DNA from 3 places in the Streptomyces sp. NPDC005728 genome. Region 2 is predicted to be linked to each of the others. Evidence: riboswitches for the same ligand, from Rfam matches in the RefSeq annotation. Region 2 holds a riboswitch; each other region holds the start of a gene.

Region 1 (3,266 bases), on a different contig from region 2:
CGGTGGAGGTCGCCAACACGATCTCCAAGGGTCTCGTCGACGAGACCGGCATCCGTCCCGAGGTCATATTCGCCGCCCTGGTCGGCGCGATCCTCTGGAATCTGCTGACCTGGCTGGTGGGACTGCCCTCCAGCTCCTCGCACGCCCTGATGGGTGGTCTGATCGGCGCCACCGTCGCCTCCGCCGGCTTCGGTGCCGTCCACGGTGAGGCTCTGGTCACCAAGGTGCTGCTGCCGGCGGTCGCCGCGCCGATCGTGGCCGGTCTCGCGGCGATGCTCGCCACCCGGTTCTCCTACGGCATCGACAGGAACGGCGACAGCGAGTCCACCCGCAAGGGCTACCGCGCCGGCCAGATCGCCTCCGCCGGTCTGGTCTCCCTCGCCCACGGCACCAACGACGCCCAGAAGACGATGGGCATCATCACCCTCGCCCTGGTCGCCGGCGGCTCCATCGCCCCCGGCTCCAACCCTCCCACCTGGGTCATCCTCTCCGCGGGTCTGGCCATCGCGCTCGGCACCTACATCGGCGGCTGGCGCATTATCCGCACCATGGGCAAGGGCCTGACCGACCTGGAGCCGCGCCAGGGCTTCGCCGCCCAGACCAGCGCGGCCACGGCCATCCTGGCCTCCTCCCACCTCGGTTTCTCCCTCTCCACCACCCACGTCGTCTCCGGCTCCGTGATGGGTGCGGGCCTGGGCCGCAAGGGCGGTGTGGTCCGCTGGTCCACCGCGACCCGCATGTTCGTCGCCTGGGCGCTGACCCTCCCGGCCGCCGCGCTGGTCGGCGCGGGCGCCGAGTCCGTCACGGACCTGGGTGACTGGGGCACCGCGCTCGTCGCCGTCTTCCTGATCGGCGCCAGCGCCGCGATCTGGAAGATCTCCCGCCGCGAGGTCGTCGACCACAGCAACGTCAACGCGGTCGACGACACCGCCGAGCCGGCCGGCGTGGTGACCACCGCCATGGCCGCGGTGACCCCGCCCCCCGCGGGCGCCGTCCCCGAGGACCTGACGGCCACCATCCCGGCCCCGACCGCTCCCGAGCCGGCTCCGGCGACGCCGCCGGCCGCCACGGTCTGACCCCGAATCCGGACACTGAAGGAAGCAACCCCATGAAGATCGACTGGGCGGCCCTCGGCTCCGTCTTCGGCGTCAGCCTCGTGGTGACCGTGGGCCTGGTGGCCCTGTTCACCCTCGGCGTCACCGCACTCTCCCGCCGGGAGAAGGCCGCGGCCCAGGGCAACTCCGCGGCGCTGGCCGTGACGAGCGCGTACGTCTGCTTCGCCGCCTGCGCGGCCGCGGTGGCCTACGGGATGTATCTGATCGTGGCCAAGGCCTGAGGGCCTGGACTCCGACGTCCACCTCCGCCCTGCCGGGCCGGCGTAACAGCCGGAGCGGCAGGGCGGACTTGTGTCCGCGGCGCGTGGAGCGGCTCGCCGGGCTCGGGGAGTTCCCTCAGGACGGACGTATGCGCCCTGGCGGATGATCACCGTACGTGAAGGCGCGGGGGAGCACCGAGTGCCGCCCGCGCGCGTGGAATTCGGCGCCGCACGGTCGTTCCCGCAGCGCCCGATGGGCCGGCAGTGTGGGCCTCAGCACAGTCCGGCGTCCCAGGTCAAAGGCAAGTTGACGGCCCTTCCGGGCGCGTGGTGGACTGCCCGGGCCATGTACGGCGGTAGGAGAGGAAGCCGGTGCGAATCCGGCGCGGTCCCGCCACTGTCACCGGGGAAGGAATCCCGGGAGCCAGGAACTCTCACCGCCGGTCTCGTCGAACCAGGGCGTGGACACCCTGAGTGAGGACATATCGCCATGCGCGGCTGCCGTTCGAGGTCGAGTCACCAGGTCCTGTCTGCCCCCACGGCCGGCTGAGCCGATGGGTGCCGATCGCTCCTACGCGTACGGCGCCGCCGCCGGCCTTCTCGGCGACCTGCTCCTCGGTGACCCGCACCGGGGGCATCCGGTCGCCGTGTTCGGACGGGCGGCCGCAGCCGTGGAGCGCGCGCTGTGGCACGACCACCGCGGCTGGGGCACGCTGCACACCGCCGTGTGCGCCGGCGGTGCCGTCGCCCTGGGCGTCGTGGCCGAGCGGGCCGTACGCCGCTCACCGGTCGCTTCCGTCGCGCTGGCCGGTGCCGCCACCTGGGCCGTCGTCGGGGGTACTTCGCTGGCCCGCGAGGCCCGGACCGTCGGGCGCGCCCTGGAGGCCGGGGACGTCGAAGCGGCACGGGCACGGCTGCCGCATCTGTGCGGGCGGGATCCGCAGGCCCTCGACGTCGACGGGATCGCGCGGGCCGTCGTGGAGTCCGTCGCCGAGAACACCTCCGACGCCGTCGTGGGCGCGCTGGTGTGGGGAGCCGTGGGCGGGGTGCCGGGGCTGCTCGGCTTCCGGGCCGTCAACACCCTGGACGCGATGGTGGGACACAGGTCGGCCCGCTACCGGCGCTACGGCTGGGCCTCCGCCCGTCTGGACGACGTCGCGGGGTGGCCGGGGGCGCGGCTGACCGCCGTGCTGGCCACGCTCGCAGGGCCCGATCCGCGCGGCGCGGTACGGGCATGGCGGGCGGACGCGGCCCGGCACCCGAGCCCCAACGCCGGGCCCGTAGAAGCCTCGTTCGCGGGCGCCCTGGGCGTGCGGCTGGGCGGGACGCTCTCCTACGGCGGGCGCGTCGAACACCGGCCGGTGCTCAACGGGGGCGCCGGGCGGGCCGTCCGGGTCACCGACATCGACCGGGCGGTACGGCTCTCCCGCCGCGTCGGACTGCTCGCGCTCGGCGTCACGGTCGCCGCGCGCCGACTCGTGAAGGGACGTGGGAAGTGAACGGTGGTCTCCTCGTCGCCGGCACCACCTCCGACGCCGGCAAGAGCGTCGTGACGGCCGGGATCTGCCGGTGGCTGGTGCGCCAGGGCGTCAAGGTCGCGCCCTTCAAGGCGCAGAACATGTCCCTCAACTCCTTTGTCACACGGGAGGGTGCCGAGATCGGGCGGGCGCAGGCCATGCAGGCCCAGGCCTGCCGCGTCGAACCGACCGCGCTGATGAACCCCGTGCTGCTCAAGCCCGGTGGGGAACAGAGCAGTCAGGTCGTGCTGCTCGGCAAGCCCGTGGGCGAGCTGAGCGCACGCGGGTATCACGGGGGGCGCCAGCAGCGGCTGCTCGGCACCGTGCTGGACTGTCTCGCCGAGTTGCGGGGCACGTATGACGCGGTGATCTGTGAGGGGGCCGGTTCGCCCGCGGAGATCAATCTGCGGCGGACCGACATCGTGAACATGGGG
Region 2 (3,266 bases):
CCGCACCCGGGACGACGTGGAGGTGACGGCGGCGGACCTGCTGTCGGTGCGACGGATCAGCGGGCCGCCGTCCCCCGAGGGCGTGCGCACCAACATCGCCGTCGCGCTGCGCTACTTCGCCGCCTGGTTGCGCGGGCAGGGCGCGGTCGCCCTTTACGGCCTCATGGAGGACGCGGCCACCGCCGAGATCGCCCGCGTCCAGGTCTGGCAGTGGCTGCGGCACCGGGTGATCGACCGCGAGACGGTCCTGCGGCTGCTCGACGACGAGGTCGTCGCACTCGGCGCCGAGTACCCGTGGGCGCCGGTCGACGAGATCCGAGACCTCTTCGAACGGACCGCGCTGACGGGCGAGTTGCCGCAGTTCTTCACCCCGGACGCCTACACCCGGCACCTCGTGCGGCGGTCGGAGGCGGGGGCATGAGCCGTGACATCCGGCGGGTCGGCGTAGTCGGCGGCGGTCAGATGGGCGCCGGAATCGCCGAGGTGTGCGCGCGGGCCGGCCTGGACACCGTGGTCTGCGAGGTGGACGCCGTCGCGGCCCGCGCCGCCCGGGACCGAGTGGCGGCATCGCTGGAGCGCGCGGTACGACGGGGCAAGCTGGAACAGGCCGCCGCGCGGGACGCGTTCGCCCGCATGGTGTTCACCGGCAGCCTGGAGGACCTGGCCGACCGCCAACTCGTCGTCGAGGCCGTCGTGGAGAACCCGGACGCCAAGACCGAGGTGTTCGCCGCCCTCGACAAGATCGTCGAGGACCCGGAAGCCGTGCTGACCACCAACACCTCCTCCCTTCCGGTGATGCGCCTCGGCATGTCGACCGGCCGCGCCGACCGGGTCGTGGGACTGCACTTCTTCAACCCGGTCCCTGTGCTGCCCCTGGTGGAGGTCGTGACGTCCCTGCACACGTCGCCGTCGACGATCACCGCCGTCGAGGACTTCGCGACCCGGACGCTGGGCAAAACAGTGATCCACTCCCACGACCGGGCGGGCTTTGTCGTCAACGCCCTGCTGATCCCGTATCTCCTCTCGGCAGTCCGCATGGCCGAGTCCGGATTCGCCTCGGCCGCCGATATCGACACCGGGATGGAACTCGGCTGCGCCCACCCCATGGGCCCGCTGAAACTCGCCGACCTGATCGGCCTGGACACCGTCGCTTCGATCGCGGAGTCGCTCTACGACGAGTTCAAGGAACCCCTGTACGCCCCTCCCCCGCTGCTCCAGCGGATGGTGGAGGCGGGACTGCTCGGGCGCAAGGCCGGACGGGGGTTCCACACCTACGACCAGGGCTGAGGACCTGGTACAGCGCGGGCTGAGGGGCCCGCACCCGCCGCCGGGGTGAGGGTCCCGGACGGCGTCACAGGGGAAGGGCGGGAAGCGCATGTGCGGCGCTTCCCGCCCTGTCGCGTGCCCGGGCCACCGGGTGTCCCACCTCACCATCCGGATGACGGATGTCCTGCACCCCTCCGAGGCGCCACCCCGTAAGCTGATCCGTGCAGCTGGTTCGTCCCGTCCGCCAGGCGGGATGTCGTAAGAGGGAACCCGGTGGGAATCCGGGACTGCCCCGCAGCGGTGAGCGGGAACGACCGCCGTCATTCGCACTGGGCCCGAGGTACCGGGCTTGGGAAGCGACGGCCAGTAGGTGTCTCGTACGACGAGACGTGCCCGCGAGTCCGAAGACCTGCCACCTGCCCGCGTGCGAACCACTCGTGCGCGGACATCCCGGTGACCTCGAGGGCGGGTCGGCGTACACACCGAACGGACGGCTCCTGGCCGCTGCCGTCCGGTGCGTCAACCCTTCGCGCTCTCGTCCCGTCCCCGGGATCTCAGGGATTCATCTCGCGAAGGAGATCTCCGTGACCACCAAGTCCGCAGCCGCGGCAGCACGGGCCACCTTGTACGGCTACCCTCGCCAGGGCCCGAACCGGGAACTGAAGAAGGCGATCGAGGGTTACTGGAAGGGCCGCGTGAGCGCCGACGCCCTCCGCTCCACCGCCGCCGAACTGCGCGCCGCCAACTGGCAGCAGCTCGCCGATGCCGGCATCCACGAGGTGCCGACCGGTGACTTCTCCTCCTACGACCACGTCCTGGACACCACCGTCGCTCTCGGCGCGGTCCCCGACCGCCACCGCGCCGCCGTCGAGGCCGACGCCCTGGCCGGCTACTTCGCCATGGCCCGCGGCACCCAGGACGTCGCGCCGCTGGAGATGACCAAGTGGTTCGACACCAACTACCACTATCTGGTGCCCGAGCTGGGCCCCGACACCGTCTTCACCGCCGACTCCGGCAAGCAGGTCACGGAGCTGAAGGAGGCCCTCGCCCTGGGCCTGACCGCCCGTCCCGTCCTGGTCGGCCCCGTCACGTACCTGCTGCTCGCCAAGCCCGCACCCGGCGTGGCCGCGGACTTCGACCCGCTCACTCTCCTGGACCGCCTGCTGCCGGTGTACGCGGAGATCCTGGCCGACCTGCGCGCAGCCGGCGCGGAGTGGATCCAGCTGGACGAGCCAGCCCTCGTCCAGGACCGCACCCCGGCCGAGCTGAACGCCGCCGAGCGCGCCTACCGCGGCCTCGGTGCCCTCACCGACCGGCCCAAGCTGCTCGTCGCCTCGTACTTCGACCGGCTCGGCGAGGCCCTGCCCGTGCTGGCCAAGGCGCCGATCGAGGGCCTCGCCATCGACTTCACCGAGTCCGCGGCCGGCAATCTGGAGGCCCTGGCCGCCGTCGGCGGACTGCCCGGCAAGCGCCTGGTCGCCGGTGTCGTCAACGGCCGCAACATCTGGGTCAACGACCTGTCGGCGTCGCTCGCCACTCTCGGCACCCTGCTGGGCCTGGCCGACCGGGTCGACGTCGCGGCCTCCTGCTCCCTCCTGCACGTCCCCCTCGACGCCTCGGCGGAGCGGGACATCGAGCCGCAGATCCTGCGCTGGCTGGCCTTCGCGCAGCAGAAGACGCGGGAGATCGTCACCCTCGCCAAGGGCCTCGCCCAGGGCACCGACACGATCACCGCCGAACTCGCCGCCAACCGCGCCGACCTGGCCTCCCGCGCCGGCTCCCCCATCACCCACGACCCGGCCGTGCGATCCCGCGCCGCCGCCGTCACCCAGGCCGACACGCGCCGGTCCCAGCCCTATGCCGAGCGGACCGCCGCCCAACGCGCCCACCTCGGCCTGCCGCTGCTGCCGACCACCACCATCGGCTCCTTCCCGCAGACCGGCGAACTGCGCACCGCACGCGCCGACCTGCGCGCCGGCCGGATCGACGCCGCCGGTTAC
Region 3 (3,266 bases), on a different contig from region 2:
CTCGCCGGACGGGGCGTCCGCGGACGTGCCGAAGTCGATGACGAGCGCCACCCGCTTCGTACCCTGCTTCGCGGGCGTCCCCGCGCAGATCGTCGTGAAGTCCGCCGTGCCGCGCGGCCGGCTCGCGTCCGCGGAGTCCTCGCTCACCGCGAAGCGGAAGCCCTGGACGGCGCCGTCGTCGGGACGCGCCGTCGACGGGCCCGCGGTGGCGTACGACCACCGGCCGCCGTCCCGGTCCCAGAAGGACCAGTAGCGGTAACCGGCGGCATGCGCCTGGGAGGTACCGGCGAGGGCGAGGGCGAGGGCGAGGGCGAGGGCGAGGGCGAGGGCGAGGAGCGCGGCGGCCGGCAGGGCCGCGGCACGGCGGACGGCGGTCACGGCTGCTGCTTCTTCCGGCGGCCGCTGAGCAGGAAGCCGATGCCGATGCCGGCGACGAGGCCGACGCCGACGATCCACCAGACGCGGGTGCCCGAGTCGCTCTCCGTCGTCTCGTCGGGTTCCACGGTGCGGCCGGCCGCCTGCGGGGCCGGACCGGTCGCGTTGAGCGCCTCCACCAGGTTCGTGCCGCCGAAGTCCCGCGGCTGGGCGCCGACCGCGTGGGCGGCGAGGATCAGCTGGGCGTAGGCGGCCGGACCGCTCTGCTGCGCCCACTTCGCGGCGTTCTTCTCCAGCCAGGCGTACGGCTTCTTCGCCTGCGCCGTCCGCCCGTCCGCCGCGAGCGCGACGACCGTGTCCGCGGTGTTGCCGTAGTCGGGCTGGTCCTCGGCGCCGGCCAGGACGGACTTGAGGTGGCCGGTCGAGGCGACGGCGGCCGTGAGGTAGGCGACGGCGTTGTCCGCCACCTGCGCCGGGGTGGGCTTGGCCGAGGCGGTGCAGGCGGGGGTCTTGTCGCCGGCCTTGTCCTCGGCCTTCCCGGGCTCCACGACGAACCCCTTGCCGAGCGCGCCCAGCGCTCCGGCCGCCGTCGCGTCCGCGTTGGCGGCCAGCTTGCCCTTCTTGTCCGGCTGGTAGGCGAGCGCCCCGGCCCCGGAGCCGTCGCAGGGCAGGGACCACTTGGCCAGCAGGTCGTACGGGTTCTTGCCCTTGATGTGCAGCTGGGCGGGGTCCTGGCCGACCGCGGCGAACGCGCCGATCACGACGCCGGTGGAATTGGTGTCGCTGGGAGCGCCGGGGAAGTAGCCCCAGCCGCCGTCCTTGTTCTGGAGCGGCGTCAGCCAGACCAGGGCCTTGCGGACGGCGGCGTCGTGGCCGCCGAGCGTCTGCAGCGCCTGGACGGCGGCGGCCGTGCTGTTGGTGTCGGGCTGGGCGCCGCCCTTGCCCCCACAGGGCTTGGTGGTGTCGGCGCGGAACGCGGCGAAGCCCCCCTTGTCGCACTGCTGCCCGAGCAGCCAGTCGACGGCCGAGGCGGCCGGATGGTAGCCGAGTGTGCGCTGGGCGAGCAGGGCGAGGGACTGGCGCCAGACACCGTCGTACTTCGGGTCCGCCTTGCCGAACAGCCCGGACGGGACCGTCACCTTGGGGGACGCGGACGGGGACGGGTCGGCGGCCGTGGCGGGCGCGGCTGCGGCCAGCACGCCTATCGCGGCGAGAGCCGCGGCACTGCGGCGGACGTTCATGGTCGGCGACTGCCTCTCCCTGCGGGGAACCGGCAGCGCACGGGAACACCCCGGGCGGCTCGGCTCCGTAAACCTCGACGGTGCCGTGCACGGCGGGCCGCCGCGCACGCGAGCCGGTCAACGTCCCGTGCGGGGCAGTCCGGCTCACCGTCGGGTGACGAACGGCTCACGGTTGCGGGTCAGCGCCGGAATTGCACCGGCTTCCCCCCGTACGGGTGTGATGACGACTCCGCCACTTTACCGGCAGCCGTGCGCGGGCCGAGGGGTGGCCGTGGGCACAGGGGAGTGGTGACCGGGGTCACGCGATATCCGGACACCGCCGACGCGACCGCCCGGCTTCCCGGACAGTTCGGGTGCTGCAGGACCCGCGGCGACCGACCGTCGCGGCTGGTGGAGGAGTTGACCGGGGCATGGGGTCGGCCAAGCCGTGTACGCGCGGGCTGGCTGAGCCGCGGGCCGGGCGGTCAAGCCGCGTGCGGGCGGGCTGTTGGGGTGATGGTTGCGCTCAGGTGGTGGGCCATGCGGCGCAGGGTGTGTTCGCAGTCTGCGGGGCTGTCACCTTCGGTGACCCAGTGCGTGGCCCGGCCGGCCGCGGGCGGTCGAGGAGTTGACCCGGGCATGGAGCCGGTCAAGCCGCGTGCGGGCGGGCTGCTGGGGTGATGGTTGCGCTCAGGTGGTGGGCCATGCGGCGCAGGGTGTGTTCGCAGTCTGCGGGGCTGTCACCTTCGGTGACCCAGTGCGTGGCCCGGCCGGCCGCGGGCGGTCGAGGAGTTGACCCGGGCATGGAGCCGGTCAAGCCGCGTGCGGGCGGGCTGTTGGGGTGATGGTTGCGCTCAGGTGGTGGGCCATGCGGCGCAGGGTGTGTTCGCAGTCTGCGGGGCTGTCGCCCTCGGCGACCCAGTGCGCGAGCCGGTCGGCCGGGTCCGCGTGGGCGGCCGCCGTGACGTGGTCGCCGGGTCGCCGGGTGAGGACCATGCGCTCGGCGGACGGCTCGGAACCGGCGGCGGGGGCCATGTCCAGGTGGGTGAGGCTGCCGGTCGCGGCCGGGTAGGCGAACTGGATCGCGGCCGCCCGCTGCCGGGTCGGGGCCACGTCCGGGATCCCGCCGGTTGCCAGTGCGGCGGCGGCTCGCGCGAGGTCGACGCCGGTGGCCCGCTCGACCAGCAGCGGGATCAGGTCGCCGGGCAGATGCGGTACGACGTCCGTGACGCGGGGGCCGCGGGCGGTGAGCCGCAGGCCGATGCGGACGACGGTGTGCGTGAGGCCGAGCGCCCGCACGGTCCGTTCCACCGTGTGCCGGAGGAAGGGGTTGTGCAGCAGTCCGTCATGGGCGTGCACGGAGTGCCGCAGCGGCTGCCGGGCGGGCGGCGGGCCCGGGGTCGTACGGGTGAGTGCGGCGATGCGGACCTCGTCGTCCAGGACGACGGCCTCCACCGAGACCAGCGGGCCCTCGCCGTCCTCCCGGCCGGCCGGCGCGATCCGGTGGCGGGCGAGCAGCGTCTGTAACGCGGCCGGGCCGGTGCAGGCCGCGGCCGCCTCGTACGGGATGCCGGGCAGCCGCAGCCGGGCGGCGACGAGAGCGGCGGCGGTCAGGTGCTCCCTCGTCCAGGTCAGTACGCCGTCGATCCCGTGCCGTGCCGCGTGGTGCGC

Evidence for each region. Region 2 has a riboswitch for cobalamin ahead of ABZ471_RS47460 (5-methyltetrahydropteroyltriglutamate--homocysteine S-methyltransferase). Riboswitches for the same ligand answer to the same signal wherever they lie in the genome.
Region 1: it holds a riboswitch for cobalamin, as region 2 does, so the genes downstream of both, ABZ471_RS27790 (cobalamin biosynthesis protein) here and ABZ471_RS47460 (5-methyltetrahydropteroyltriglutamate--homocysteine S-methyltransferase) in region 2, are expected to answer to the same signal.
Region 3: it holds a riboswitch for cobalamin, as region 2 does, so the genes downstream of both, ABZ471_RS08320 (prenyltransferase/squalene oxidase repeat-containing protein) here and ABZ471_RS47460 (5-methyltetrahydropteroyltriglutamate--homocysteine S-methyltransferase) in region 2, are expected to answer to the same signal.

Annotation. Positions count from the first base shown of each region.
Region 1 is NZ_JBEXYL010000047.1:19,542-22,807, reverse strand. It holds gene ABZ471_RS27800 (inorganic phosphate transporter) at 1-1,076, shown strand, start outside; gene ABZ471_RS27795 (hypothetical protein) at 1,109-1,336, shown strand; cobalamin riboswitch at 1,629-1,770, shown strand; gene ABZ471_RS27790 (cobalamin biosynthesis protein) at 1,870-2,814, shown strand; gene ABZ471_RS27785 (cobyric acid synthase) at 2,811-3,266, shown strand, end outside.
Region 2 is NZ_JBEXYL010000216.1:12-3,277, reverse strand. It holds gene aceB (malate synthase A) at 1-421, shown strand, start outside; gene ABZ471_RS47465 (3-hydroxybutyryl-CoA dehydrogenase) at 418-1,287, shown strand; cobalamin riboswitch at 1,478-1,698, shown strand; partial or broken gene ABZ471_RS47460 (5-methyltetrahydropteroyltriglutamate--homocysteine S-methyltransferase) at 1,851-3,266, shown strand, end outside.
Region 3 is NZ_JBEXYL010000008.1:35,395-38,660, forward strand. It holds gene ABZ471_RS08315 (SCO2322 family protein) at 1-378, opposite strand, end outside; gene ABZ471_RS08320 (prenyltransferase/squalene oxidase repeat-containing protein) at 375-1,616, opposite strand; cobalamin riboswitch at 1,732-1,863, opposite strand; gene ABZ471_RS08325 (hypothetical protein) at 2,409-3,266, opposite strand, start outside.